3 regions of the Terrisporobacter hibernicus genome follow, and region 2 is predicted to be linked to each of the others. Evidence: a T-box and tRNA genes for the amino acid it is inferred to sense, from the RefSeq annotation. Region 2 holds a T-box; the other regions hold tRNA genes.
What was found. A T-box is a leader RNA that pairs with one kind of tRNA and senses whether it is charged. The one in region 2 lies ahead of pheS (phenylalanine--tRNA ligase subunit alpha), so its partner is inferred to be a tRNA-Phe.

Region 1: it encodes a tRNA-Phe, which carries the amino acid that the T-box ahead of pheS (phenylalanine--tRNA ligase subunit alpha) is inferred to sense. The anticodon was not compared.
Region 3: it encodes a tRNA-Phe, which carries the amino acid that the T-box ahead of pheS (phenylalanine--tRNA ligase subunit alpha) is inferred to sense. The anticodon was not compared.

Annotation. Positions count from the first base shown of each region.
Region 1 covers NZ_CP081135.1:1,840,124-1,850,118, forward strand. The annotation lists gene JW646_RS08955 (CtsR family transcriptional regulator) at 1-407, opposite strand, end outside; gene JW646_RS08960 (elongation factor G) at 594-2,525, opposite strand; gene JW646_RS08965 (pyruvate carboxylase) at 2,776-6,210, opposite strand; gene JW646_RS08970 (hypothetical protein) at 6,593-7,006, opposite strand; tRNA gene JW646_RS08975 (tRNA-Val) at 7,140-7,215, opposite strand; tRNA gene JW646_RS08980 (tRNA-Arg) at 7,234-7,310, opposite strand; tRNA gene JW646_RS08985 (tRNA-Cys) at 7,320-7,394, opposite strand; tRNA gene JW646_RS08990 (tRNA-Lys) at 7,404-7,479, opposite strand; tRNA gene JW646_RS08995 (tRNA-His) at 7,492-7,568, opposite strand; tRNA gene JW646_RS09000 (tRNA-Pro) at 7,604-7,680, opposite strand; tRNA gene JW646_RS09005 (tRNA-Ile) at 7,691-7,767, opposite strand; tRNA gene JW646_RS09010 (tRNA-Met) at 7,791-7,867, opposite strand; tRNA gene JW646_RS09015 (tRNA-Phe) at 7,882-7,957, opposite strand; tRNA gene JW646_RS09020 (tRNA-Ser) at 7,963-8,051, opposite strand; tRNA gene JW646_RS09025 (tRNA-Gln) at 8,104-8,179, opposite strand; tRNA gene JW646_RS09030 (tRNA-Arg) at 8,189-8,265, opposite strand; tRNA gene JW646_RS09035 (tRNA-Leu) at 8,283-8,366, opposite strand; tRNA gene JW646_RS09040 (tRNA-Tyr) at 8,378-8,462, opposite strand; tRNA gene JW646_RS09045 (tRNA-Thr) at 8,474-8,548, opposite strand; tRNA gene JW646_RS09050 (tRNA-Asp) at 8,564-8,640, opposite strand; tRNA gene JW646_RS09055 (tRNA-Val) at 8,656-8,731, opposite strand; tRNA gene JW646_RS09060 (tRNA-Gly) at 8,746-8,819, opposite strand; tRNA gene JW646_RS09065 (tRNA-Glu) at 8,821-8,895, opposite strand; tRNA gene JW646_RS09070 (tRNA-Leu) at 8,946-9,035, opposite strand; tRNA gene JW646_RS09075 (tRNA-Asn) at 9,043-9,117, opposite strand; tRNA gene JW646_RS09080 (tRNA-Cys) at 9,121-9,195, opposite strand; tRNA gene JW646_RS09085 (tRNA-Lys) at 9,204-9,279, opposite strand; tRNA gene JW646_RS09090 (tRNA-His) at 9,292-9,368, opposite strand; tRNA gene JW646_RS09095 (tRNA-Pro) at 9,384-9,460, opposite strand; tRNA gene JW646_RS09100 (tRNA-Ile) at 9,472-9,548, opposite strand; tRNA gene JW646_RS09105 (tRNA-Met) at 9,571-9,647, opposite strand; tRNA gene JW646_RS09110 (tRNA-Phe) at 9,662-9,737, opposite strand; tRNA gene JW646_RS09115 (tRNA-Ser) at 9,741-9,829, opposite strand; tRNA gene JW646_RS09120 (tRNA-Lys) at 9,837-9,912, opposite strand; tRNA gene JW646_RS09125 (tRNA-Gln) at 9,922-9,995, opposite strand, start outside.
Region 2 covers NZ_CP081135.1:2,166,197-2,176,191, forward strand. The annotation lists gene infC (translation initiation factor IF-3) at 367-858, shown strand; gene rpmI (50S ribosomal protein L35) at 886-1,080, shown strand; gene rplT (50S ribosomal protein L20) at 1,155-1,511, shown strand; gene JW646_RS10760 (TrkH family potassium uptake protein) at 1,728-3,095, shown strand; gene JW646_RS10765 (potassium channel family protein) at 3,125-3,787, shown strand; gene JW646_RS10770 (TrmH family RNA methyltransferase) at 3,799-4,596, shown strand; T-box leader at 4,649-4,882, shown strand; gene pheS (phenylalanine--tRNA ligase subunit alpha) at 4,926-5,972, shown strand; gene pheT (phenylalanine--tRNA ligase subunit beta) at 5,991-8,384, shown strand; gene zapA (cell division protein ZapA) at 8,412-9,008, shown strand; gene JW646_RS10790 (DUF3656 domain-containing U32 family peptidase) at 9,083-9,995, shown strand, end outside.
Region 3 covers NZ_CP081135.1:1,988,481-1,998,475, forward strand. The annotation lists rRNA gene JW646_RS09855 (23S ribosomal RNA) at 1-1,369, shown strand, start outside; rRNA gene rrf (5S ribosomal RNA) at 1,500-1,616, shown strand; tRNA gene JW646_RS09865 (tRNA-Asn) at 1,622-1,696, shown strand; tRNA gene JW646_RS09870 (tRNA-Glu) at 1,719-1,793, shown strand; tRNA gene JW646_RS09875 (tRNA-Val) at 1,798-1,873, shown strand; tRNA gene JW646_RS09880 (tRNA-Asp) at 1,890-1,966, shown strand; tRNA gene JW646_RS09885 (tRNA-Thr) at 1,984-2,058, shown strand; tRNA gene JW646_RS09890 (tRNA-Tyr) at 2,068-2,152, shown strand; tRNA gene JW646_RS09895 (tRNA-Gly) at 2,164-2,237, shown strand; tRNA gene JW646_RS09900 (tRNA-Arg) at 2,248-2,324, shown strand; tRNA gene JW646_RS09905 (tRNA-Gln) at 2,330-2,405, shown strand; tRNA gene JW646_RS09910 (tRNA-Lys) at 2,415-2,490, shown strand; tRNA gene JW646_RS09915 (tRNA-Ser) at 2,498-2,586, shown strand; tRNA gene JW646_RS09920 (tRNA-Ser) at 2,594-2,686, shown strand; tRNA gene JW646_RS09925 (tRNA-Pro) at 2,694-2,770, shown strand; tRNA gene JW646_RS09930 (tRNA-Ile) at 2,780-2,856, shown strand; tRNA gene JW646_RS09935 (tRNA-Trp) at 2,867-2,942, shown strand; tRNA gene JW646_RS09940 (tRNA-Pro) at 2,979-3,055, shown strand; tRNA gene JW646_RS09945 (tRNA-Ile) at 3,062-3,138, shown strand; tRNA gene JW646_RS09950 (tRNA-Phe) at 3,142-3,217, shown strand; rRNA gene JW646_RS09955 (16S ribosomal RNA) at 3,341-4,839, shown strand; tRNA gene JW646_RS09960 (tRNA-Ala) at 4,950-5,025, shown strand; rRNA gene JW646_RS09965 (23S ribosomal RNA) at 5,170-8,068, shown strand; rRNA gene rrf (5S ribosomal RNA) at 8,207-8,323, shown strand; tRNA gene JW646_RS09975 (tRNA-Asn) at 8,329-8,403, shown strand; tRNA gene JW646_RS09980 (tRNA-Leu) at 8,413-8,502, shown strand; tRNA gene JW646_RS09985 (tRNA-Met) at 8,516-8,591, shown strand; tRNA gene JW646_RS09990 (tRNA-Glu) at 8,604-8,678, shown strand; tRNA gene JW646_RS09995 (tRNA-Gly) at 8,680-8,753, shown strand; tRNA gene JW646_RS10000 (tRNA-Val) at 8,769-8,844, shown strand; tRNA gene JW646_RS10005 (tRNA-Gly) at 8,861-8,935, shown strand; tRNA gene JW646_RS10010 (tRNA-Arg) at 8,943-9,019, shown strand; gene cdaA (diadenylate cyclase CdaA) at 9,216-9,995, shown strand, end outside.

The sequences.
Region 1 (9,995 bases), 330 kb from region 2:
ATGTCATTTAACCCATGTATAGGTGAATTTAGAGATTTATCATCTATAGCACATAATATTATTTTTGATTCTCTATTATTAATTAAATTTGTATCTAATAACCACTTAACAAGTACTTTTCCTTGTATATATGTTATTTCTTTATCTATTTTTTTATATAAGATATGTAAAATTTGTTCTTGATTTGATTTTACAATCTTATCTATTTTTACATATCCGCCTCCACCTTTTTTACTTTGGATATCATATCCTTTTTCTCTTGAAAACCGAGTTGTCAAAACATAATTTATTTGAGATGGAGCACAATCAAACAAATTAGCAAGTTCATTTCTTTGAATTTGAACCGTATTACTGTCTTCCATTAAATCTTTAATAAATTTTTCTATTATATCACTAATTGAAGCCACCCACATCACCACTTAAATAATTTTTAACTTTGACTTTCTTTGACTATTATTTAATATATATTATATACATATTTTAGTCATATAATCTAATTATTATAAACAAAACAAATTTTTATTTTATATAAAATAAAAAATAAACGACATGATATTTTTTAATATCATGCCGCTTTCAATATATATATTTTTTTAATTATTAACTTCAGCAATTATTTTTGATGCTAGTTGCTGAGGTACTTCACTATATTTTTCTAATTCCATTTCAAAGAATCCTCTACCTTGAGTCATAGATCTTAAATCAATTGCATATTTAAATGTTTCACTTTGAGGTGCTTCTGCATAAATCACTTGTCTACCCTTATCATCAGGTTCCATTCCTAGTATTTTTCCTCTTCTCTTATTAATATCACCCATTACATCTCCCATATACTCTTCTGGTACAGTTATAGTTAATTTCATAACAGGTTCTAATAAAATTGGTTGAGCTTCTTCCATTCCTTTTTTAAATGCTATTGATGCTGCCATTTTAAATGCCATTTCTGATGAGTCAACATCATGATATGATCCATCATATAATGTTGCTTTTATATTTGTAACAGGATATCCTGCAAGTATTCCTTTTTGCATAGAATCTTTTAATCCTTTTTCTACCGCAGGTATATAAGATTTTGGAACAGATCCTCCAAATATCTCTTCAGCAAATTCAAAGTCATCATTAGATCTTGCAAATTTAATTTTTACATCTCCATATTGACCATGACCGCCAGATTGTTTTTTATGTTTTCCTTGAACATCAGAAGCACCTTTTATAGTTTCTCTATAGGCAACCTTAATATCTTCTAAGTCAACATCAACGCCAAATTTTTCTTTTAATTTATTTTTAACTGTATTTATATGAAGCTCGCCTTGCCCACCAACTAACGTTTGCTTAGTTTCTGGGTTTCTATACCAGTGTATAGTAGGGTCTTCTTCTGATATTTTATTTAATGAAGCTCCTATTTTGTCTTCTTCACCTTTATTTTTTGGTACTACAGAGAAATATATTTGTGGTTTTGGTAAAATAGCCGCTTCTAATAGGGAAGCGTTTGAATTTTGTGCTATCGTATTTCCTGTTTGTAGAGAATTTATTTTTGTAACTACAACTATATCACCTGCATTAGCACAATCTATTTCTTCTAACTCTCCATTTTTCATTGTATATATATTCGCAATTTTTTCTTTTACATCTTTATTTATATTAATTACTTCAGTATCTTTTTTCATTTTTCCTTCAACTATTTTTATGTAAGATAATTTTCCCATAAATGGGTCAACCATTGTTTTAAATACTAAAGCTCTTAAAGGATTTTCTTTTTCAATAGCTTTTGGTTGTATATATGAACCTATAGTTTGTAGTATCTCTTGTGAACCTATATTATTTATTGTAGATCCACATATTACAGGTATTATATCACCACTTTGTATTCCTATTATTATTCCTTTTTGTATTTCCTCTGGAGTTAATTCTTCTCCATTAAAATACTTATCTAAAACTTCATCGTCAGTTTCAGCAATATGTTCCATTAAAGCTTCTTTAACACTTGAAACTTGCTCTTTGAATTCTCCATCTAAATCGTCATCCAAGTTTTCTAATACATTATGTAATTTAACAAATTGTTTATCTTTATATATAGGGCTTATCATTGGTACTATCTTATTGTCATATTTTTCTCTTAACATTTCTATTGCATCTTTATATCTTGCCTTTTCATTGTCTATTTTATTTATAAACATTATCTTTGGCATGTTTTCAGTTAATTCTAGTGATTTTTCAGTTCCAACTTGTATTGGAGAAGTTGCATCTATTACTATAATAGCTGCATCACTTGCTCTTAAAGAAGAAATTACTTCACCGCTAAAATCAAAATATCCTGGTGTGTCTAATAAATTATATTTGATACCGTTGTATTCTATGGGAGCTAGTCCTATACTGTAAGTCATGTTTACTTTGTCAGATAACTTAGGCATCTTTTTTGAAATATTTGTAGTGTATGCTAGAGCATCAATTAAATTAGATTTCCCACATCCACTATGTCCTAGTATTGCAACATTTCTTAAATCGTTACTATCATAGACTTTCATATTAGCACCTACCTTTTTTAATTATATAAAATTATCAAGTGTTATAAATAATTTTATACTATTTACATGTATAATATTCCCAATTATGTAAGATACGATTACCTTATTTCGAGAGAAAATAATTTGACATTCTCTCCCTTGGATTTAAAATATATTTCTACACACATGTGTATTTTTCCTCTTTTTTTGAATTAAAAAACTCTAAAGCAGTTATTTACTCTACTTTAGAGTTTTTTAATTTATTATTATTCTATTCTAATGTCATTAATAGTTGTTTATCACAAACCATTTCATTTTCTTTAACTTGGATAGATTTTATTTTTCCATTTATTTTCGATACTATATTAGTTTCCATTTTCATAGCTTCTATAACAATTAATGGTTGATGCTCTTCCACTTCATCTCCTTCTTTAACAAGAACTTTTATTACCTTTCCAGGAATACTAGCCCCTATTTGTAAAGGATTATCCATATCAGCAGTTTCTACTTGTTTAATGCTTCCTGCATAGTTATTATCCTTTATTTCTACTTCCCTATGCATTCCATTTAAATCAAATACTATTGTTCTATATCCATTTTCTTTTACATCGCCTATATTTCTTAAACTAATAGTTAGCATTTTTCCTTCTTCTATTTCCACATCACACTCTTCACCTATGCCAAGACCATAAAAGAATACATCACTTTCCAGTTTAGAAATATCATTATATCCTTGTAAATGTTTTAAATATTCTTCATATACTTTTGGATATAATTCATAGCTTAGTATATTTCTTATGTTTGATCTCATATCGAATTTTTCATTCAAATAATCTTTGTCTTTATCAAAATTAGCTGCTGGTATTAATGATCCAGGTCTTACAGTAATGGCTTCTTTACCTTTTAGTACTACCTCTTGTAAATCTTTTGGTATTCCACCTTCTGGTTGACCTATCATACCTTTACAGTAATCTACTACTGAATCTGGGAATGATAATTTTTTACCTTCTTCAATAATATTTCCTCTATCTAATTTATTCTTTGTCATAAATATTGCTAAATCCCCTACAACTTTCGAAGATGGTGTAACTTTAATTATATCTCCAACTATTTGATTCGCCTCTTTGTAGTTTACCTTAAGAGTATCAAAATCATCTCCTAATCCAAAGCTATCAGCTTGGGCTTTTAGATTTGAATATTGTCCTCCTGGCATTTCATATTCATATATTTCAGCGAAAGAAGTGCTCATGCCACTTTCGAATTTTTTATAAATTTGTCTTAAATCCCCATAGTAACTTGATAGCTCTTCATATCCATATAAATCAATATTAGTATCTCTTTCTGTATGTTTTAAAGCTTCTACTATGGCATTTAAAGATGGTTGACTTGTTAGACCTGACATAGTTTGTAATGCAGCATCTACTATGTCTACACCTGCTTGTGCTGCCATTAAGCATGTTGCCACACCATTTCCACTTGTATCATGAGTGTGTAGGTGAATAGGTGTCTTAACATTTTCCTTTAAAGACTTAATCAAAGTATGTGCAGCATACGGTTTTAAAAGACCTGCCATATCTTTTATACAAATTATATCTACACCTAAAGATTCTAACTCTTTAGCCATTTTTATATAGTATTCTAAGTTATACTTTGACTTATTAGGGTTTAATATGTCTCCTGTGTAACACATTGTACCTTCTACTATTTTTCCAGTTTCAAGTCCTGCTTCTATAGACAATTTCATATTTTCAACCCAGTTTAATGAATCAAATATCCTTATAACATCTATTCCTTGATAAGCTGATTCTTTTATAAAATCTACTATCACATTATCAGGATAATTTGTATATCCCACACCATTAGATGCTCTAAATAACATTTGGAACATTATATCTGGTATTTCTGCTCTTAGTTTTTGTAACCTTCTCCATGGGGATTCTTTCAAGAACCTATAAGCCACATCATATGTAGCTCCTCCCCACATTTCTAGTGAAAATAAATCTTTTTGGTACTCATTTGTTTCTTTAGCGACTTGTAATAAATCGTAAGTTCTAAATCTTGTTGCTATAAGAGATTGATGCGCATCTCTCATTGTAGTATCTGTTAATAATAATTTCTTTTCATTTTTTATTTTTTCAATATATGCTTTCTTTCCTAATTTTTCAAACTGAACTCTACTACCCTCTACCTTTGGCACTCTTTCAGTTATTATCCTTGGCTGATGTAATGTTTCAAACTTAGGTTTAGGTATACATTTGTTTTCATTTACTATAACATCACCTATAAACTGAAGTAACTTAGTTCCTCTATCTTTACTTTCTTTTATCTTAAACAATCTAGGATGTTCATCTATAAATTTAGTACTACATCTACCAGCTCTAAACATAGGATCTTGTAAAACATTAACTAAAAATCCAATATTGGTTTTTACACCTCTAACCCTAAGTTCATTTATAGATCTAACAGTCTTATTAATTGCTCTTTCAAATGTTCTATCCCAAGATATAGTCTTTACTAATAAACTATCATAATATGGACTTATGCTAAATCCCGCACAACCATTTCCACCATCTAGCCTAATTCCTGCACCCGATCCAGTTCTATATACTTGTATTTTTCCTGTATCAGGCATAAAGTTATTCTTAGGATCCTCAGTTGTAATTCTACATTGTATAGCATATCCTGTTATTGTTACATCCTCTTGTGACTTTATATCGATCTCTTTACTATCTAAGCTATATCCTTCAGCTACAAGAATTTGACTTTGAACAATATCTATTCCTGTAACCTCTTCTGTTACTGTATGTTCAACTTGAATTCTAGGATTCATTTCTATAAAGTAATGATTACCTTTGCTGTCAACTAAAAACTCTAATGTTCCTGCACTTACATATTCTACTTCTTTAGCTATTTTAACTGCATCTTCACAAATTTCATCTCTTATTTTTTTATCTATAGAAAATGCTGGTGCATATTCAATTATTTTTTGATGTCTTCTTTGTACTGAACAATCTCTTTCATACAAATGAACTAAGTTTCCATGCTTGTCTCCCAGTATTTGAACCTCTATATGTTTAGGATCTTCTATATATTTTTCTATAAAAATTAAATCTGCTCCGAATGCCTTTCTTGACTCACTACATGCTGTTTCATATTCAAGGGCTAAGTTTTTTTCATCATAAACTACCCTCATACCTCTACCACCTCCACCATTAGAGGCTTTTATCATTACTGGATACCCTATAAGGTCTGCAACTTCTTTTGCTTGTTCAACACTTTTAATTACTTTTTCTACTCCAGGTATAGTTCCTACTCCAACACTATGAGCAACTTTTTTAGAATTTATTTTGTCACCCATTCTTTCCATTATCTCAGCAGACGGACCTATAAATGTAATTCCGTTCTCTTCACATTTTCTTACAAACTCTGGATTTTCCGCTAAGAAACCATACCCTGGATGTATGGCATCTACATTTTTGGCTTTGGCAAGCTCAATAATTCCATCTATATCTAAATACGCCTCTATAGGTCCTTTGTCTTTCCCAATTAAATAAGATTCATCCGCTTTTGTTCTAAATAAACTGTATTTATCCTCTTTACTATATATCCCAACACTTTTAATTCCTAATTCATGGCATGCTCTAAATATTCTTATAGCAATTTCTCCTCTATTAGCTACTAGTACTTTTTTAAATTTTTTAAGCATATTATCCCCCTTTTCCATATTTAAGTTGTAATATTAAAGATTATAGTCCATAAAACTTTATTTTTGAACCCCTATGAAAGAGTTTCTTAATAATTAATACAAATTCATAAAAACAGGTAAATATATTTTGTGTTTTGGCAAATCTCTATTTCTTAATTAAGTAAAAATAGAATATTTTTATCATACTTTTCTAAAATATTCCGATTGTCATGAATAAATATTCACTTATAAAAAAATAAATCCATATTTATTTTATATTAATAAACATGGATTTATCTTACTTATTATATTAATTTATGCATTATTTCATTACTTTGAATTTTGGTACTTATCAAACCATTTATATTTTGTTCTATTTATTTAAAAACTGCCAAAAGTATTTCTAGTCTAACTCATTTAGTAGTCTTCTAGATACATCATTTAACTTTAATTGACCTAATCCTATATATGCCATAGTAAATACTGTTTTAACTACGTCCGATGAATTATCCCATTTGTAAGATATAGAGTTTACTAAAGAGTGCTTTGGCATAAAATCTTGTAGTGATATAGACATTTCTTCTGATAAATTTATATATTCTTCAAATAAATCTTCTTCGCTCATTTCATCTAAGTCATAATCTTTATCTAATTTTTCATTTAATACTTTTACTGGTATACTTAGTTGATATGCTACAACATCTTCTCTTTTTGTTCCCTTGCACATATCTCTATCTACTTTAAAATTACTATTTTCTTCAATTATTTTCTTTATTTCTTCACTATCTACTATTTCTTCTCCAAATATAATATACATAATAACACCTTCCTTAATTTTTTATATAAAAGATCTCTATTTTTTTAATTAATTTTATTTTTTATTAAAGCAATAATATTTATAACTTATTTTATATATTAAAAAACCTCTAGTTTGTTAACTAGAGGATAATTGGTGGGACCAACAGGGCTCGAACCTGTGACCCCCTGCTTGTAAGGCAGGTGCTCTCCCAGCTGAGCTATGGTCCCGGGATTTTTATTAATAAGTGGTGCGCCCAGAGGGACTCGAACCCCCAACCTTCTGATTCGTAGTCAGACACTCTATCCAGTTGAGCTATAGGCGCATGTTTAAATGGAGGCGACACCCAGATTCGAACTGGGGATGAAGGAGTTGCAGTCCTCTACCTTAGCCACTTGGTCATGTCGCCTTTTTATATTGGTGACCCATCGGAGATTCGAACTCCGGACACCTTGATTAAAAGTCAAGTGCTCTACCGACTGAGCTAATGAGTCATATGTTTTTTATGGGGTGGATAATGAGATTCGAACTCACGGCCTCCAGAGCCACAATCTGGCGCTCTAACCAACTGAGCTATACCCACCATAATCTAATGCACTAGTTTTATTTTTTAGTTGATGGTCGAGGTGAAGGGACTCGAACCCCCGGCCCCATGGTCCCAAACCAAGTGCGCTACCAAACTGCGCTACACCTCGAACTAAAAAGTGGTGGACCATCAGGGACTCGAACCCCAGACCTACCGGTTATGAGCCGGGCGCTCTAACCAACTGAGCTAATGGTCCACGTTATATTATTAAAATTCAAATGGTAGCGGTAACAGGAGTCGAACCTGTGACCTTTCGGGTATGAACCGAACGCTCTAGCCAACTAAGCTATACCGCCACAATATTTAAATATGGTGCCCAGAGGCGGAATCGAACCACCGACACGGGGATTTTCAGTCCCCTGCTCTACCGACTGAGCTATCTGGGCGCTATTGGCGGAGAGGGTGGGATTCGAACCCACGGTGCCGTTAAGCATCACTGGTTTTCAAGACCAGCTCCTTAAACCACTCGGACACCTCTCCTTATAGTTTCCTTTATGCTCTATCTAGTGAGCACTAAGTTGCTAATTTAATATGGCTGGGGATGCAGGACTCGAACCTACGCATGCATGAGTCAAAGTCATGTGCCTTACCGACTTGGCTAATCCCCAATATATAAGTGGTGAGCGCACAGGGATTCGAACCCCGGACACACGCCTTAGAAGGGCGTTGCTCTATCCAGCTGAGCTATGCACCCACATTATAAAATAAAAGTGGTGCGGATGAAGGGAGTCGAACCCCCACGCCAATGGCGCTAGATCCTAAGTCTAGTGCGTCTGCCAATTCCGCCACATCCGCGTACTTTAAGTTGGTGGAGGATGGTGGATTCGAACCACCGAAAGCACAGCTAACAGATTTACAGTCTGCCCCCTTTGGCCACTCGGGAAATCCTCCGCATATATAAATGGAGCTGGTGATAGGAATCGAACCTACAACCTGCTGATTACAAGTCAGCTGCTCTACCGTTGAGCCACACCAGCTTAGATAAAATCAAATGGCGACCTGGAAGGGGTTCGAACCCTCGACCTCCAGCGTGACAGGCTGGCATTCTAACCAACTGAACTACCAGGCCGCGTTTATGTTTTTATGGTGGGACCAACAGGGCTCGAACCTGTGACCCCCTGCTTGTAAGGCAGGTGCTCTCCCAGCTGAGCTATGGTCCCGGGATAAATTTAAATGGAGCGGGTGAAGGGGATCGAACCCTCACAGCCGGCTTGGAAGGCCGGAACTCTACCATTGAGCTACACCCGCATGGTGACTCATAGGGGAATCGAACCCCTGTTACCGCCGTGAAAGGGCGGTGTCTTGACCGCTTGACCAATGAGCCATTCATATGTCATTTACTTTTTTTGCGCTTACTCATTTGTCTCGCAAAATTGGTGCCGAAGACCGGAATCGAACCGGTACGAAAGTATAAGTTTCGCAGGATTTTAAGTCCTGTGCGTCTGCCAGTTCCGCCACTTCGGCACTTTCTTGGCTCCAAGGGAGGGACTCGAACCCTCAGCCTATCGGTTAACAGCCGAGTGCTCCACCGTTGAGCTACCTTGGAATATGGAGGCGACACCCAGATTCGAACTGGGGATGAAGGAGTTGCAGTCCTCTACCTTAGCCACTTGGTCATGTCGCCATATTTAGTGGTGACCCATCGGAGATTCGAACTCCGGACACCTTGATTAAAAGTCAAGTGCTCTACCGACTGAGCTAATGAGTCATATATTTTTTATGGGGTGGATAATGAGATTCGAACTCACGGCCTCCAGAGCCACAATCTGGCGCTCTAACCAACTGAGCTATACCCACCATAATTGATAAAAGTGGTCGAGGTGAAGGGACTCGAACCCCCGGCCCCATGGTCCCAAACCAAGTGCGCTACCAAACTGCGCTACACCTCGAACTAAAAAAGTGGTGGACCATCAGGGACTCGAACCCCAGACCTACCGGTTATGAGCCGGGCGCTCTAACCAACTGAGCTAATGGTCCACGTTTATTATTAAAATTTAAATGGTAGCGGTAACAGGAGTCGAACCTGTGACCTTTCGGGTATGAACCGAACGCTCTAGCCAACTAAGCTATACCGCCACAATATTTAAATATGGTGCCCAGAGGCGGAATCGAACCACCGACACGGGGATTTTCAGTCCCCTGCTCTACCGACTGAGCTATCTGGGCATCTGGCGGAGAGGGTGGGATTCGAACCCACGGTGCCGTTAAGCATCACTGGTTTTCAAGACCAGCTCCTTAAACCACTCGGACACCTCTCCAAGTTAATGGTGACCCATCGGAGATTCGAACTCCGGACACCTTGATTAAAAGTCAAGTGCTCTACCGACTGAGCTAATGAGTCATATTTATATGGCTGGGGATGCAGGACTCGAACCTACGCATGCATGAGTCAAAGTCATGTGCCTTACCGACTTGGCTAATCCC
Region 2 (9,995 bases):
ATTTATTATAAAAAATTAAAAAAATAAACTTTTACATTAACAGTATTGTCATAAAAGAGAGCTTAGAAACAGAAAAACTGTAAATTTAATATTATAGAAAAAAATATAAAAAAATAGTTGACAAATAACTCAAAGAAGCGTATATTATATGGAGTAGTGATTAAAACTACAAAAATAATTAGTAAAACAAGAAGAAGTCCGTTCTCGCCTTACGCCACAGGTTAGTAAGGTTAATATAAGTTTAGTTTATGTGTATTTGATAAACTAAGTGTAATTTTGACTTATATAGCGGATGATATTCAATCATTCGCTTTTTATTTTATATAAAAATTTTGGAGGTGTCCTACAATTAGCAAAGAATTATCAATCAATGATCAAATAAGAGATAAGGAATTAAGAGTTCTTTCAGAAACTGGAGAGCAGTTAGGTATTATGTCTTCTAGGGAAGCCCAAGCTATAGCAAATAGCAAAAATTTAGATTTAGTGAAGATATCACCAAATGCTAACCCACCCGTTTGTAAAATGATGGACTATGGTAAGTATAAGTATGAACAATCTAGAAAAGAAAAAGAAGCTAGAAAAAATCAAAAAACTATAACAGTTAAAGAAGTAAGACTTAGACCAGGTATTGAGGCTAACGATTTAAATACAAAAGCTAATAATGCTATAAAATTCCTTAAAAAAGGAGATAAAGTAAAAGTTGAACTTCGTTTTAGAGGAAGAGAACTTGGACATAAAGATATCGGTAAAGAAGTTATGCTTAAATTTATTGATATAGTTAAAGAGTTTGGAGAACCAACAAAAGCCCCTGCATTTGAAGGGAATAACATGGTTGTAATTATAGATCCAAAAAAATAGATGATTAACTGAGAGGAGGAATTTATCATGCCAAAAATGAAAACTCATAGAGGAGCAGCTAAAAGATTTAAGAAAACTGGAAGCGGAAAATTAAAGAGAGCTAAAGCTTTCAAAAGTCATATATTAACTAAGAAATCAGCTAAAACTAAAATGAACTTAAGACAATCTGCTATCGTTACTAAAGGTGATGCTGAAAGAATAGCACAATTATTACCATACTAAGAAGTAATTAATTAAACTTAAGTAATAGAATCGAAAAAAAGACAACACACATAAGAATAAAGGAGGTCATGAACATGGCAAGAGTAAAAAAAGCGATGAACGCTCGTAAGAAGCATAAAAAAGTGTTAAAACTTGCAAAAGGATTCAGAGGATCTAGAAGCAAATTATATAGACCAGCTAACAATTTCGTAATGAAAGCATTAAAGAATGCTTATATAGGTAGAAAGTTAAAGAAGAGAGACTTCAGAAAACTTTGGATACAAAGAATAAATGCAGCTGCTAGAATGAATGGAATATCTTATTCAAGATTAATGAATGGATTAAAATTAGCAGGTGTTGAAGTTAACAGAAAAATGTTATCTGAAATGGCAATAAATGATCCACAAGGATTTACTAAATTAGTAGAAGTTGCTAAAGCTAAATTAGCTTAATAGCTTCATATTATAATGAATACTAAGCATCTATAAGAGACAATAGTCGTTTATAGGTGCTTTTTTGTATAGATATGCTAAATTGCTAGAATAATAATATAAAAGGTTAAAAATAATTAATATAGTATAATGTTGTTATTAACTAGTAATTGTTTTATAATAATGTGATAGTTGAAATTCTTATAAATAAAGGAGGGGTAGACAGAATTGAAAACCATGCTAAAAAAACTACTTATAAAAGCAAACACTATGGAACCAGCACAAGTAATGGTTATAGGATTTGGGGTAGTAATATTATTTGGTGGACTTATATTAAATTTACCCATAGCTGCAAAGAGTGGTAAGAGTGTCGGACTTTTAAATGCATTATTTACATCCACTTCTGCTGTATGTGTTACAGGATTGATTGTAGTAGATACAAGCACTTACTGGAATGAATTTGGGCAACTTGTTATAATAAGCTTAATTCAAATTGGCGGATTAGGATTTATGACCATGGCAACCATGTTTTCTCTATTAACAGGAAAGAAAATAAATTTAAGAGAAAGATTACTAATACAAGAATCACTAAATCAAAGAGACTTATCAGGTCTTGTAAAACTTACGAGATACATAATTATGATGACCTTTGCTATCGAAGGTACAGGAGCTTTATTGCTATCCATGGTATTTATACCTAAATTAGGATTAATAAAAGGTATATGGTACAGTATATTTCATTCCATATCAGCATTTTGTAATGCGGGGTTTGACTTAATGGGACCAATATCGGGGGAATACTCATCTTTAATGTATTATGTTGATAACTCATTAATAAACCTTGTAATCTGTGGGTTAATTATCCTTGGAGGGATAGGTTTTCCTGTTTTATTAGATGTAATAAATAATAAAAAATACTCTAAATTAAACGTACATTCTAAAATAGTTATAAACACTACTGCAATACTTATTGCCATAGGATTTTTATTTATATTTATTGTAGAGTTTAATAATAAAGGAAGTCTAGGTGGACTTAACATGAAGGAAAAATTATTATCCTCATTATTCCAATCAGTAACACTTAGAACAGCTGGATACAGTACTATAGATTTAACTTTACTAAAAGAAAGTACACTATTTTTAATGATAATTTTAATGCTTATAGGTGCATCTCCAGCATCAACGGGTGGAGGTTTGAAGACAACTACTGTTGCTACTTTATTTTTAACAGTAAAATCATTTATTTTAGGCAAAGAAGATATAGAAGTTTATCAAAGAAGAATAAGTAGCACAACAGTTAGAAAATCCTTAGGTATTTTCTTTATAGGTGTATTTGTAGCACTATTTGGTACATTAATGCTTACTATAGTAAGTCCAGGATTTTCATTGCTTGAATCAGCTTTTGAAGTAGTATCTGCATTTGCTACAGTAGGATTAAGTCTAGGAGGATCTCCTACACTAACAGCATTTGGGAAAATAATAATAATGATATTAATGTTTTCAGGAAGAGTAGGATCACTTACTATTTTCATAGCATTACTTTCTAGAAGTAAAAAAATAAAATCAAAAGTTAGATATGCAGAAGGAAAGATAATAGTAGGATAATAATTATAAGCTTGAAAGGATGAAAAGTTATGAAACAATATATAGTTATAGGGTGTGGAAGGTTTGGTTCATCTCTTGCCACAACTATGAATTTATTAGGCCATCAAGTTATGGCTATAGATAAAAGTGAAGAAATAATTCAAAATTTATCGGATAAAGTTACTCATGTAGCTGCAGTAGACGTTACAGATGAATATGCTTTAAGATCTTTAGGATTAGGTAATTTTGATGTGGCTATAATAGCAATAGGATCAGATATAAGAGCATCTATAATGGCTACTCTTATAGCAAAGGAAATGGGTGTAGAGCAAGTAGTATGTAAGGCTAAAGATGAATTACAAGCTAAAGTTTTATACAAAATAGGTGCAGACAGAGTTGTATTCCCAGAACGAGATATGGGAATACGAGTTGCTCATAACTTAGTATCAGATAATATATTGGACCATATAGAATTAGATCCAGAATACTCTATAATGGAAATTGTAACACCTAATAAATGGATAAGTAAAACTCTAGTAGAACTTGATTTAAGAGCAAAATACGAAATTACAATTTTGGCTATTAAAGATGGAGACAACATAAATGTTATTCCTTCACCTCAAGAGCAACTACAAGAAAACAGCATTTTAGTAGTAATAGGAAAAAATAGTAATATAAGCGCTATTGTTGCTAAAGACAAAAACTCAAAATAGGAGAATATAAAATGCCTATAAATATAAGTAGTAAAGATAATGAAAAAGTTAAGTATACAAAATCATTATTAAAAAGTAAAAATAGACAAAAAGAATCAAAGTATATAATAGAAGGATATAGAATTCTAACTTTAGCAATAGAATGTAATGCAGATTTAGATTATGTATTTATAAATGAAGTTTTTGAAGAAAAAAAAGAATATAAAAACTTTTTAAATATATTAGAAGAAAAGAATATTAAAGTATTTAAAACTACTAATAAAATATTTAAAGAGTTGGTAGACACAGAAAATACACAAGGTATTTTAGGTGTGATTAGGTTTAGAGAGAAAAAAATTGAGCATAATATTAATCATGAAGATAAATTTGTATTAATATTAGATAGAATACAAGATCCAGGTAATATGGGAACGATAATAAGAACAGCAGATGCAGCAGGTGTAGACACAATAATTGCATTAAAAGGTTGTGTAGATATATACAATCCAAAAGTAATTAGGTCAACAATGGGTTCCATTTTTGACATGAAAATCATACATTGTACTCAAGAAGAATGTTTGCAAGAATTAAAATCAAAGGATTTTAAAATAGTTTCTAGCTACCTTAATACTGACAATTACTATCACGAAATAAAATATTATGAGAGAACAGCTTTAGTAATAGGTAATGAAGCTAATGGCGTTAATGATGAATTAACAAATCAATCAGATACATTAGTAAAAATACCTATTTATGGAAATGCAGAATCCTTAAATGCTGCTATATCGTCAGCCATATTAATGTATGAAATTAAAAAAAGTTTAGCTTAATATGTTGAAAATACAATATTAAGTATGTTATAATTGTACAAAAACTATATATAAAAAAGCTATGATAGAGAAAAGTATTATAATTTAACTTAGGCAAGAGAAAAATACATATGCTGTGAGTATTTACTAAGTATTTATAAGAAGTTCACTCTGGAGCATTAAAGCTGAACAGAAATCAGTAGGCTTTAACGTTGAACGCGTTAAGTTTTGTTGAGTGGTTTATTAATATGTTTATATTATTAAACTACTAGGGTGGTACCGCGAATAACAGTCTTTCGTCCCTAGATAGGGATGAAGGGCTTTTTTTATTGCAATGAAAGTAAAATATTATGAAAATATATGAAAGGGTGAAAAAAGTGAAAGAACAATTAATAAGCTTAAAAGAAAGAGCCTTAAGTGAAATTAAAGTGGCTTGTTCAATGGAAGAATTAGATAGCCTTAGAGTAAAGTACTCTGGTAAAAAGGGTGAACTTACTGCAATATTAAAAGGTATGGGCAAATTATCTGCTGAGGAAAGACCAGAAATAGGCAAAATAGCAAATGAAGTAAGAGAAGCTATAGAAAATGAAATAAATACAAAAAAAGAAGAGATTAAAAAAATTGATTTAAACAAAAAGTTAGCTGAGGAAGTAATAGATGTTACTATGCCAGGAAAAACTTTTAAAGTTGGGAAAAGACATCCAATAACTCAAATAATAGACGAAGTTACTGAAATATTTATGGGAATAGGATTCTCAGTAGCAGAAGGCCCAGAAGTTGAAACAGTAGAAAATAACTTCGATGCACTAAATGCACCTAAGAATCACCCCTCAAGAGATATAACAGATACATTCTATTTCAATGATGAATTGTTACTTAGAACTCAAACGTCTCCAGTTCAAGTTAGAACAATGAGAAGTGAAGAATTACCAATAAAAATAATATCTCCAGGTAGATGTTTCAGAAATGACTCATTAGATGCAACTCATTCACCAATGTTCCACCAAATAGAGGGATTAGTGGTTGGAAAAGACATAACCATGGCGGAGTTTAAAGGAACTTTAGAGTTATTTGTTAAAAAGTTATTTGGAGACAATACAAGAACGAAATTTAGACCACACAACTTCCCATTCACAGAACCAAGTGCAGAAATAGACGTTACTTGCTTCAAATGTGGAGGTAAGGGATGTCAAATGTGTAAAGGTGAGGGTTGGATAGAAATACTAGGAGCAGGTATGGTTCATCCAAACGTACTTAGAAACTGTGGAATAGACCCAGAAGTTTATAGTGGATTTGCTTTCGGTATGGGTGTTGAAAGACTTGCAATGCTTAAATACGAAATTGATGATATAAGACTGTTAGTTGAAAATGATATGAGATTTTTAGATCAATTTTAATAAAAGGAGGAAAATAAAATGTTAGTACCTGTAAAATGGATAAGAGATTACGTTAATATAGATATGGATACAGTTGAATTTGCTGATAAAATGACTATGACTGGAACGAAGGTTGAGACAGTAGAATTTTTAGGCGAAGAAATAAGTAATGTTGTAGTAGGTCAAATAAAAGAAATAACACAACATCCAAATGCTGATAAACTTGTAGTTTGTCAAGTTAATGTTGGAGAAGAAGAGCTTGTACAAATATGTACAGGAGCAAAAAATGTTTTAGAAGGTGACTTTGTACCAGTAGCTAAAGTTAACTCTACATTACCTGGAGGAATAAAAATAAAAAAAGGTAAATTAAGAGGAGAAGCATCTCACGGAATGTTATGTGGTGCTGAAGAATTAGGAATAGACGAGAACCTTGTTAACGAAAGAAGTAAAGATGGAATATACATTTTAAATGATATGGAAAACCTAGTAATAGGTCAAGACATAAAAGAATTTCTAGGATTAAATGATGCAATAATAGACTTCGAATTAACAGCAAATAGACCAGATTGTAGATCTATGATAGGTATAGCTAGAGAAGCAGCTATTACTATAGGGCAAAAAATAAAATATCCTGAAATAGAAGTAAAAGCTTGTGATGAAGATATAGATTTTGAAGTGAAAATTGAAAGTCCTAAGCTTTGTCCAAGATATGGAGCAAGAATAGTTAAAGATGTTAAAATAGAGCCATCTCCATATTGGATGCAAAGAAGACTTATAGAAGCTGGTGTTAGACCAATAAACAATATAGTTGATATAACAAATTTTGTAATGTTAGAACAAGGTCAACCATTACATGCATTTGACTTAAATGAACTTCCAAATGGAAAAATAGTTGTAAGAAATGCAGTAGAAGGGGAAAAATTTACTACATTAGATGAAGTTGAAAGAACTTTAGACAAAGATATGCTTGTTATAACTGATGGTGAAAAGCCAGTTGCTATAGCAGGTGTAATGGGTGGATTAAACTCAGGTATAACTGACAATACTACAGCAGTATTATTTGAAGGTGCAGCATTCAATGCTGATAGCATAAGATTAACTTCTAAGAAACTAGGTCTTAGAACTGAATCATCTGGAAGATATGAAAAAGGTGTTTGTACAGAACTTTCAATAACAGGTGTAGAAAGAGCTTGTCAATTAGTAGAAATGCTTGGTGCTGGTAGAGTTTTAAGAGGCACAGTTGAAGATTATCCAGTTAAACAAGAAGCTCAAAGTTTAACAGTAAATCCATCAAGAATAATAAAAAATATAGGAATAGATTTATCATTAGATGGATTTGTAAAAATATTAAAAGATTTAGAATTTAAATGTGATTTAAAATCTGATGATGAAATAGTTATAGAAGTTCCTCCTTTTAGATTAGATATAGAACAAGAAGCTGATATATATGAAGAAATAGCTAGAATATATGGATTTGAAAATATACCTTCTGAACAATTAGAAGGTAATGCAACAGCTGGTGTTAAAACACCTCAACAAAAATTCATGGATAAAATAAAAGATACAGCTACAAGTATAGGATTATATGAAATATTAACTTATTCATTTGTAAGTCCAAAATCATTAGATAAAATAAAATTGCCAGAAGATGATAAGAAAAGAGATTACATTACATTAATTAACCCACTTGGAGAAGATACATCAGTTATGAGAACTACAATGATGCCAAGTATGTTAAATGTGTTATATACAAATGTATCTCGTAAAGTTGAAAGTGGATTAGCCTTTGAGTGTGGTCATACATTTACTCCACAAGAAGGATTACCAATAGAAACTAATCACTTATGTGTAGGTATGTATGGTAAAGATGTAGATTTCTTTGTATTAAAAGGTGCATTGGAAACAATACTAGATTCAGTAGGATTTGAAAACTACGAGATAATACCAGAAACTAATAATACTACATTCCATCCAGGAAGATGTGCTACAATAATGTATAATAATATATATATAGGTACTTTCGGAGAAGTTCACCCAGAGGTTATAGATAATTATAACTTAGGACAAAGAGTTTATCTTGCTGAATTAGATTTAGATTTAATATTTGAAAACTCAGATAGAACTATAATATACAATCCATTGCCAAAATACCCATCAACTTCTAGAGATATAGCTCTTTTAGTTAAAGATGACGTTATAGTAAAACAAATAGAAGATATAATAAAAGCCAATGGAGAAGATTTATTAGAAAGTTATAAATTATTCGATGTATATAAAGGTTCACAAATAGCTGACGGATATAAATCAATAGCATACTCTATCATATATAGAAGTAAAGATAAAACTCTAACAGATGAGGATGTAAACAAAGTACACCAGAATATAATGAGAGAGTTAGAAGAAAAGCTAGATGCGAAATTAAGATCAAACTAACTCATCTTTGATAGGGGGATTAGTGAGATGAATAAGGTAGTTGTGAGGATTTTAGGTTCTGAATACAACATTGTTGGTAAAAATCCAGAACAGATGAAAAATGTAGCAAGATATGTAGACGGAGAAATGAATAAAGTTAGAGAGGGTAACCCTAAACTAAGTTCCCTTACTACAACTATAGTTGCATGTTTAAATATTGCTGATGAGTTATTCGATTGTTGTCATGAAAATGAAGAACTGCACAATGAGTTAAAATCATTAAAAGAAGGTATGGGTAAGCCAAGTGAAGAAGTTCAAAGTGAAGTTGACAAAATTTCCAGCGAATTAGATCAAAAAGAGCTGGAGGTAATGGAAAAAGATTATCGAATAGAGGAGCTGGATGAACAAATAAAAGAAAAAAGTGAAAAAATAGAAAATCTAAGCAAAACTACTGAAGAAATGAAGTTAGAATTAGAAAAATATATGGCTGAAATTAAAAGTTTAAAAGAAGAAAATGAGGAAGCTAAACAAAGAGCTGAAGCGGCAGAAAGTATAGCATCTCAGTGGCAAAATAAAACTTATGATTATCAGTTAAAATATGCAGAGCTAGAAAATCAGTTGAAAAATAGAGAAGGTGCTCTATAAAGAAAATAAAGGGGGTGTTTCAAAGGATTATTAACTTTTGAAACACCCTTTTGATATAAGAGCGGAGGTATAATATGAAAGATGTTGAATTATTAGCTCCTGTTGGCTCATTTGAATCGTTGAAGGCAGCTGTACAAAATGGAGCTAATGCAGTTTATCTTGGAGGTAAAGATTTTAGTGCTAGGGCATCTGCTAATAACTTTGATAGAGAAGAGTTAAAAGAAGCCATAAAATATGCACATATTAGAGGAGTAAGAGTTTTTGTTACAACAAATACTCTTATAAAACAAAATGAGCTTGAAGGTTTTATTGAATATGTAAAATTTTTATATGATATAAATATAGATGCATTAATATTGCAAGATATAGGCGCAGCAATGACAATTAAAAAGCTTCTTCCAGATTTTGAACTTCATGCTAGTACACAGATGGTAGCTCACTGTTTAGAAGATGTAAAATATTTAGAGAGTATAGGTTTTGACAGAGTAGTGCTTGCAAGAGAGTTAAATGTGGATGAAATTAAATATATTTGTGATAATACTAATGTTGATATAGAAGTATTCGTTCATGGAGCGTTATGTGTTTGTTATTCTGGTCAGTGTTTAATGAGTAGTATGATAGGAAATAGATCAGGGAACAGAGGAAGATGTGCTCAGCCTTGTAGACAAAGATATACAATGATAGATATCAATACAGGAGAAGAAGTATCCTCAGAGGGCGACTATTTACTTAGTACAAGAGATTTAAATGCTATAGAAGAAATAAATCAAATTATTGATGCAGGAGTACATTCTCTTAAGATTGAAGGAAGAATGAAAAAGCCAGAGTATGTAGCAACTGTTATAGGAAGCTATAGAGATGCAGTTGATGACTATTTAACAAGTAAAAAAGTAAATGTATCTCATGATATAATGGCTGACTTATATACTATATTTAATAGAAAGTTCACAAAAGGTCTTTTACTTGGAGATGTGGGAAAAGATGTTA
Region 3 (9,995 bases), 180 kb from region 2:
TCCGCCTGAATAATGCTGGGGTACGATGCGGAGCGAAATTTAGTAGCGAAGTAGCTGATTTCACACTGTCGAGAAAAGTCTCTATCGAGGTTAAAGGTGCCTGTACCGCAAACCGACACAGGTGGGTGAGGAGAGTATCCTAAGGCCAGCCAGAGAACTGTTGTTAAGGAACTCGGCAAAATGACCCCGTAACTTAGGGAGAAGGGGTGCCATGGAAACATGGCCGCAGAGAATAGGCCCAAGCGACTGTTTACCAAAAACATAGGTTTCTGCTAAGTCGCAAGACGATGTATAGGAGCTGACGCCTGCCCGGTGCTGGAAGGTTAAGGGGATCTGTTAGGGTAACCGAAGCAGTGAACTTAAGCCCCAGTAAACGGCGGCCGTAACTATAACGGTCCTAAGGTAGCGAAATTCCTTGTCGGGTAAGTTCCGACCCGCACGAAAGGCGTAACGATTTGGGCACTGTCTCAACAACAGACTGGGTGAAATTGTAATACCGGTGAAGATGCCGGTTACCTGCGACAGGACGGAAAGACCCCATGGAGCTTTACTGTAGCTTGACATTGAGTCTCGGTGCTACATGTACAGGATAGGTGGGAGGCTATGAAGCATGGACGTCAGTCTGTGTGGAGCCATCCTTGGGATACCACCCTTGTAGTACTGGGATTCTAACCAGCTGCCTTGAATCAGGTAGTGGGACACTGTCAGGTGGACAGTTTGACTGGGGCGGTCGCCTCCTAAAGAGTAACGGAGGCGCTCAAAGGTTCTCTCAGTACGGTCGGAAATCGTACGTAGAGTGTAAAGGCAGAAGAGAGCTTGATTGCAAGACATACAGGTCGAGCAAGGACGAAAGTCGGACTTAGTGATCCGGTGGTACCGCATGGAAGGGCCATCGCTCAACGGATAAAAGCTACCCTGGGGATAACAGGCTGATCTCCCCCAAGAGTCCACATCGACGGGGAGGTTTGGCACCTCGATGTCGGCTCATCACATCCTGGGGCTGTAGTAGGTCCCAAGGGTTGGGCTGTTCGCCCATTAAAGTGGTACGCGAGCTGGGTTCAGAACGTCGTGAGACAGTTCGGTCCCTATCCGTCGCAGGCGTAGGAAATTTGAGGAGACCTGTCCTTAGTACGAGAGGACCGGGATGGACGTACCGCTGGTGTACCAGTTGTTCTGCCAAGGGCATAGCTGGGTAGCTAAGTACGGAAAGGATAAGCGCTGAAAGCATCTAAGCGCGAAGCCTACTTCGAGATAAGATTTCCCACCGTAAGGTTAAGACCCCATGAAGACTACATGGTTGATAGGTCAGAGGTGGAAGTGTGGTAACATATGTAGCTTACTGATACTAATAGGTCGAGGACTTGACCAAAAAAATAATGGAAACATTAAATGTTAGCAGTTTTGAAAGTATTAAATTTTCAAAAAAATGCAGTAAAAAAGTTGACAATTATATACATAAATGTTATTATAATTCTTGTCTAAAGAAACAGTTAAAATTATGTGGTTATTATAGCAAAGAGGATACACCTGTTCCCATTCCGAACACAGAAGTTAAGCTCTTGAGCGGCGATGGTACTTGGGGGGCGACTCCCTGGGAGAGTAGCACGTAGCCACGTGATGTTCCAAGGTAGCTCAACGGTGGAGCACTCGGCTGTTAACCGATAGGTTGAGGGTTCGAGTCCCTCCCTTGGAGCCAAAGAACAAAATTAAAATAATATGGCTCATTGGTCAAGCGGTTAAGACACCGCCCTTTCACGGCGGTAACAGGGGTTCGATTCCCCTATGAGTCACCATTACGGGACCATAGCTCAGCTGGGAGAGCACCTGCCTTACAAGCAGGGGGTCACAGGTTCGAGCCCTGTTGGTCCCACCATTAAACATATAAATGCGGCCTGGTAGTTCAGTTGGTTAGAATGCCAGCCTGTCACGCTGGAGGTCGAGGGTTCGAACCCCTTCCAGGTCGCCATAAATATTTAACACTATGCTGGTGTGGCTCAACGGTAGAGCAGCTGACTTGTAATCAGCAGGTTGTAGGTTCGATTCCTATCACCAGCTCCAAAATTCTTAGGAGGATTTCCCGAGCGGCCAAAGGGGGCAGACTGTAAATCTGTTAGCGATGCTTTCGGTGGTTCGAATCCACCATCCTCCACCAAAGAAATATATGCGGGTGTAGCTCAATGGTAGAGTTCCGGCCTTCCAAGCCGGCTGTGAGGGTTCGATCCCCTTCACCCGCTCCATTTAAAATATGGGTGCATAGCTCAGCTGGATAGAGCAACGCCCTTCTAAGGCGTGTGTCCGGGGTTCGAATCCCTGTGCGCTCACCATATACTGGGGATTAGCCAAGTCGGTAAGGCACATGACTTTGACTCATGCATGCGTAGGTTCGAGTCCTGCATCCCCAGCCATATAAACATGACTCATTAGCTCAGTCGGTAGAGCACTTGACTTTTAATCAAGGTGTCCGGAGTTCGAATCTCCGATGGGTCACCATTAACCTGGAGAGGTGTCCGAGTGGTTTAAGGAGCTGGTCTTGAAAACCAGTGATGCTTAACGGCACCGTGGGTTCGAATCCCACCCTCTCCGCCAAAAACATGGAGAAGTACTCAAGTGGCTCAAGAGGATCCCCTGCTAAGGGATTAGGCTGGATTAAACCGGTGCGAGGGTTCGAATCCCTCCTTCTCCGCCAGTTTTTACGAGGTGTAGCGCAGTTTGGTAGCGCACTTGGTTTGGGACCATGGGGCCGGGGGTTCGAGTCCCTTCACCTCGACCAGAATAATATGGACCATTAGCTCAGTTGGTTAGAGCGCCCGGCTCATAACCGGTAGGTCTGGGGTTCGAGTCCCTGATGGTCCACCATATTTAATATAGGGGTGTAGCTCAGTTGGTAGAGCGTCGGTCTCCAAAACCGTGCGCCGGGGGTTCGAGTCCCTCCACCCCTGCCAGAAAAATTTTAAAAAGTATTTTACTAATTTATACTTCGAGGTGTAGCGCAGTTTGGTAGCGCACTTGGTTTGGGACCATGGGGCCGGGGGTTCGAGTCCCTTCACCTCGACCAAAATTAGGGCCTATAGCTCAGGTGGTTAGAGCGCACGCCTGATAAGCGTGAGGTCGCTGGTTCGAGTCCAGCTAGGCCCACCATTTGCCCAGATAGCTCAGTCGGTAGAGCAGGGGACTGAAAATCCCCGTGTCGGTGGTTCGATTCCGCCTCTGGGCACCACAAAGAACTTTGAAAATTAAACAGTAGGTTAACAATAAATTAATTCTTAAAGAATTAAACTGAAACAACAAACAAACCAAGCCAGATATTCAGATAATGATTAGTCTGAGCAATGGACAACTTTTTTATGAGAGTTTGATCCTGGCTCAGGATGAACGCTGGCGGCGTGCCTAACACATGCAAGTCGAGCGATTTACTTCGGTAAAGAGCGGCGGACGGGTGAGTAACGCGTGGGTAACCTGCCTCATACACATGGATAACATACCGAAAGGTATGCTAATACAGGATAATATAAGAGATTCACATGGATTTCTTATCAAAGCTCCGGCGGTATGAGATGGACCCGCGTCTGATTAGCTAGTTGGTAAGGTAATGGCTTACCAAGGCGACGATCAGTAGCCGACCTGAGAGGGTGATCGGCCACATTGGAACTGAGACACGGTCCAAACTCCTACGGGAGGCAGCAGTGGGGAATATTGCACAATGGGCGAAAGCCTGATGCAGCAACGCCGCGTGAGTGATGAAGGCCTTCGGGTCGTAAAACTCTGTCCTCAAGGAAGATAATGACGGTACTTGAGGAGGAAGCCCCGGCTAACTACGTGCCAGCAGCCGCGGTAATACGTAGGGGCTAGCGTTATCCGGATTTACTGGGCGTAAAGGGTGCGTAGGTGGTTTTTAAGTCAGGAGTGAAAGGCTACGGCTCAACCGTAGTAAGCTCTTGAAACTGGAAAACTTGAGTGCAGGAGAGGAAAGTGGAATTCCTAGTGTAGCGGTGAAATGCGTAGATATTAGGAGGAACACCAGTAGCGAAGGCGGCTTTCTGGACTGTAACTGACACTGAGGCACGAAAGCGTGGGGAGCAAACAGGATTAGATACCCTGGTAGTCCACGCCGTAAACGATGAGTACTAGGTGTCGGGGTTACCCCTCGGTGCCGCAGCTAACGCATTAAGTACTCCGCCTGGGGAGTACGCTCGCAAGAGTGAAACTCAAAGGAATTGACGGGGACCCGCACAAGTAGCGGAGCATGTGGTTTAATTCGAAGCAACGCGAAGAACCTTACCTAAGCTTGACATCCTTTTGACCGATGCCTAATCGCATTTTTCCTTCGGGGACAGAAGTGACAGGTGGTGCATGGTTGTCGTCAGCTCGTGTCGTGAGATGTTGGGTTAAGTCCCGCAACGAGCGCAACCCTTGCCTTTAGTTGCCAGCATTAAGTTGGGCACTCTAGAGGGACTGCCAGGGATAACCTGGAGGAAGGTGGGGATGACGTCAAATCATCATGCCCCTTATGCTTAGGGCTACACACGTGCTACAATGGGTGGTACAGAGGGCAGCCAAGTCGTGAGGCCGAGCTAATCCCTTAAAGCCATTCTCAGTTCGGATTGTAGGCTGAAACTCGCCTACATGAAGCTGGAGTTACTAGTAATCGCAGATCAGAATGCTGCGGTGAATGCGTTCCCGGGTCTTGTACACACCGCCCGTCACACCACGGAAGTTGGGGGCGCCCGAAGCCACTTAGCTAACCCTTTTGGGAAGCGAGTGTCGAAGGTGAAATCAATAACTGGGGTGAAGTCGTAACAAGGTAGCCGTATCGGAAGGTGCGGCTGGATCACCTCCTTTCTAGGGAGAATTAACCTACTGTTTAATTTTGAGGGTTCTTTAACTCTTACAAAAAAATATTGACGAAATTCGACAAAGTGATTATAATATATTTTGTTGAAAAAACATATGGGGGTATAGCTCAGCTGGGAGAGCACCTGCCTTGCACGCAGGGGGTCAACGGTTCGATCCCGTTTATCTCCACCATTTGTACTTACTTGTTAAGTACCTAGTACTTTGAAAACTGCATAACATTTAGTGATATGACATTATATAAAGAAGAAGATAAACTTCTTAAAAAATGTATCATATAAAGAAGATAACTTTTAAAAATATCAAGAATTAATAACTGGTCAAGTTATTAAGGGTGTAGGGCGAATGCCTTGGCACTAGGAGCTGATGAAGGACGCGATAAGCTGCGATAAGCTTGGGGGAGTTGCACGTAAACTGTGATCCCAAGATTTCCGAATGAGGAAACTCACTTAGAGTAATGTCTAAGTATCGTATAGTGAATACATAGCTATGCGAGGGGAACCCGGGGAACTGAAACATCTAAGTACCCGGAGGAAGAGAAAGAAATTCGATTCCGTAAGTAGCGGCGAGCGAACGCGGAACAGGCCAAACCAGTGAAGTTTTCTTCACTGGGGTTGCGGACATATCATAACAGAATCACTTATTCAAGACGAAGAGAGTTGGAAAGCTCCGCTATAAAGTGTAAAAGCCACGTAGTTTAAAGAATAAGACTCTAGATATGATCCAGAGTACCACGGGACACGTGAAACCCTGTGGGAAGCAGGAGGGACCATCCTCCAAGCCTAAATACTACCTAGTGACCGATAGCGTATAGTACCGTGAGGGAAAGGTGAAAAGAACCCCGGGAGGGGAGTGAAATAGAACCTGAAACCCTACACTTACAAGCTGTAGGAGCACATTATTTGTGTGACTGCGTACTTTTTGTAGAACGGGCCAACGAGTTACGTTACCTAGCAAGGTTAAGCACTTAAGGTGTGGAGCCGCAGCGAAAGCGAGTCTTAACTGGGCGTATAGTTAGTTGACGTAGACCCGAAACCGGGCGACCTATCCATGGGCAGGTTGAAGCGAAAGTAAAATTTCGTGGAGGACCGAACCCACGAGCGTTGAAAAGCTCGGGGATGACCTGTGGATAGCGGTGAAATTCCAATCGAGCCCGGAGATAGCTGGTTCTCTCCGAAATAGCTTTAGGGCTAGCCTCAAGATTTAGAGAAACGGGGTAGAGCACTGAATGTCCTAGGGGTATTGCACTTACCGAAGACTATCAAACTCCGAATACCGTATTCTTATGCTTGGGAGTCAGACTGTGGGTGATAAGATTCATAGTCAAAAGGGCAACAGCCCAGATCGTCAGCTAAGGTCCCTAAATGTACGTTAAGTGGTAAAGGATGTGGGATTGCACAGACAACCAGGATGTTGGCTTAGAAGCAGCCACTCATTTAAAGAGTGCGTAATAGCTCACTGGTCGAGTGATCCTGCGCCGAAAATTTCCGGGGCTAAAACGTACTACCGAAGCTACGGCATCATTTATGATGGGTAGGAGAGCTTTCTATACGGATTGAAGCATTACCGTAAGGAGATGTGGACTGTATAGAAGTGAGAATGTTGGCATGAGTAGCGAGATGTGGGTGAGAATCCCACAGGCCGTAAACCCAAGGTTTCCAGGGGAAGGTTCGTCCGCCCTGGGTTAGTCAGGACCTAAGCCGAGGCCGAAAGGCGTAGGTGATGGACAACAGGTTGATATTCCTGTACCACCAATAACCGTTTGAGAAATGGGATGACACAGTAGGATAAGCTAACCGCACTGTTGGTTATGTGCGGGCAAGTATTGAGGCAGTTCAGGTAGGCAAATCCGCCTGAATAATGCTGGGGTACGATGCGGAGCGAAATTTAGTAGCGAAGTAGCTGATTTCACACTGTCGAGAAAAGTCTCTATCGAGGTTAAAGGTGCCTGTACCGCAAACCGACACAGGTGGGTGAGGAGAGTATCCTAAGGCCAGCCAGAGAACTGTTGTTAAGGAACTCGGCAAAATGACCCCGTAACTTAGGGAGAAGGGGTGCCATGGAAACATGGCCGCAGAGAATAGGCCCAAGCGACTGTTTACCAAAAACATAGGTTTCTGCTAAGTCGCAAGACGATGTATAGGAGCTGACGCCTGCCCGGTGCTGGAAGGTTAAGGGGATCTGTTAGGGTAACCGAAGCAGTGAACTTAAGCCCCAGTAAACGGCGGCCGTAACTATAACGGTCCTAAGGTAGCGAAATTCCTTGTCGGGTAAGTTCCGACCCGCACGAAAGGCGTAACGATTTGGGCACTGTCTCAACAACAGACTGGGTGAAATTGTAATACCGGTGAAGATGCCGGTTACCTGCGACAGGACGGAAAGACCCCATGGAGCTTTACTGTAGCTTGACATTGAGTCTCGGTGCTACATGTACAGGATAGGTGGGAGGCTATGAAGCATGGACGTCAGTCTGTGTGGAGCCATCCTTGGGATACCACCCTTGTAGTACTGGGATTCTAACCAGCTGCCTTGAATCAGGTAGTGGGACACTGTCAGGTGGACAGTTTGACTGGGGCGGTCGCCTCCTAAAGAGTAACGGAGGCGCTCAAAGGTTCTCTCAGTACGGTCGGAAATCGTACGTAGAGTGTAAAGGCAGAAGAGAGCTTGATTGCAAGACATACAGGTCGAGCAAGGACGAAAGTCGGACTTAGTGATCCGGTGGTACCGCATGGAAGGGCCATCGCTCAACGGATAAAAGCTACCCTGGGGATAACAGGCTGATCTCCCCCAAGAGTCCACATCGACGGGGAGGTTTGGCACCTCGATGTCGGCTCATCACATCCTGGGGCTGTAGTAGGTCCCAAGGGTTGGGCTGTTCGCCCATTAAAGTGGTACGCGAGCTGGGTTCAGAACGTCGTGAGACAGTTCGGTCCCTATCCGTCGCAGGCGTAGGAAATTTGAGGAGACCTGTCCTTAGTACGAGAGGACCGGGATGGACGTACCGCTGGTGTACCAGTTGTTCTGCCAAGGGCATAGCTGGGTAGCTAAGTACGGAAAGGATAAGCGCTGAAAGCATCTAAGCGCGAAGCCTACTTCGAGATAAGATTTCCCACCGTAAGGTTAAGACCCCATGAAGACTACATGGTTGATAGGTCAGAGGTGGAAGTGTGGTAACATATGTAGCTTACTGATACTAATAGGTCGAGGACTTGACCAAAAAAAATAATGGAAACATTAAATGTTAGCAGTTTTGAAAGTACTAACAAAAGTTAATACTTAAAACACTTTGAGCAACGGATTTTTCTGAAGCGAAAGCAAAGAAATATCGTTGGCGATATGAGTGTAATGAATTTTATGTGGTTATTATAGCAAAGAGGATACACCTGTTCCCATTCCGAACACAGAAGTTAAGCTCTTGAGCGGCGATGGTACTTGGGGGGCGACCCCCTGGGAGAGTAGCACGTAGCCACGTCATGTTCCAAGGTAGCTCAACGGTGGAGCACTCGGCTGTTAACCGATAGGCTGAGGGTTCGAGTCCCTCCCTTGGAGCCAAGAAAGTATGCCGAAGTGGCGGAACTGGCAGACGCACAGGACTTAAAATCCTGCGAAACTTATACTTTCGTACCGGTTCGATTCCGGTCTTCGGCACCATACTTTTTAATATCGCGGAGTGGAGCAGTTGGCAGCTCGTCGGGCTCATAACCCGAAGGTCACAGGTTCGAGTCCTGTCTCCGCAACCATTTAAATATTGTGGCTCATTGGTCAAGCGGTTAAGACACCGCCCTTTCACGGCGGTAACAGGGGTTCGATTCCCCTATGAGTCACCATGCGGGTGTAGCTCAATGGTAGAGTTCCGGCCTTCCAAGCCGGCTGTGAGGGTTCGATCCCCTTCACCCGCTCCAATTTAATTAATTCCCGGGACCATAGCTCAGCTGGGAGAGCACCTGCCTTACAAGCAGGGGGTCACAGGTTCGAGCCCTGTTGGTCCCACCATTTTACAAAATTTTATGCGGGAATAGTTCAGTGGTAGAGCGCAACCTTGCCAAGGTTGAAGTCGCGAGTTCGAATCTCGTTTCCCGCTCCAATAATATGGGTGCATAGCTCAGCTGGATAGAGCAACGCCCTTCTAAGGCGTGTGTCCGGGGTTCGAATCCCTGTGCGCTCACCAATCAAAGTTTCACATTAGTGAAACTTTTTTTTTATAAAAAAATTAAATAAATATATATAATTAACCTTATAATAATAAAATATAAATATAATAAATAATATATTGAATTAAATAAGATAGTTTGTATATAGTTGTATTATTATAGTATAATACATAGTGTAAAAGGTTAAGAAACTATTGAGTAGGAGGATAAAATATGTCCGATATAAATTCTTTTTTAAATGGTTTTATTGATATAATATTAAGAATGAGTATAAATGATGTTGTAGATATATTAATTGTAGCTTATATATTCTATAAAATTTTTATGTTTATAAAGGATACAAGAGCAGAGCAAGTTTTTAAGGGAATAGTAGTTTTATTACTTGCAACTCAACTTAGTTCTGTATTTAAATTACATACATTGTACTGGATCTTAGTCAATGCATTAAATGTAGGGGTTCTAGCGGTTTGCATAATATTCCAACCTGAACTTAGAGCTGGTTTTGAACATTTAGGGAGAACAAACTTTAACTTGATTGGAAAAGGTGGAGAAAACGCTGAAAATAAAAAATTAGATAAGACAATAGATGAAATTGTAGAAACGCTATATTCGCTATCAAGACAAAGAATAGGAGCTCTTATTATATTGGAAAGGGAAACAAAAATATCAGATATAATAGGAACTGGGACTATAATTGATGGAGATGTTTCGAGACAATTATTAATAAATATATTTATACCAAACACACCTCTACATGATGGTGCAGTAGTAATAAGAGGTAGTAAAGTAAAAGCAGCGGCATGTTTTTTACCGTTAAGTCAAAGCAAAGATTTAACAAAAGATTTGGGAACTAGACATCGAGCTGGTGTAGGAATAAGTGAAGTTTCTGATTGTATCACTTTAATAGTTTCAGAAGAAACAGGAGAGGTTTCTATAGCTAAATCAGGCAAGTTATATAGAGATATTGCTAAGGAAAGAATGGCTAATATATTA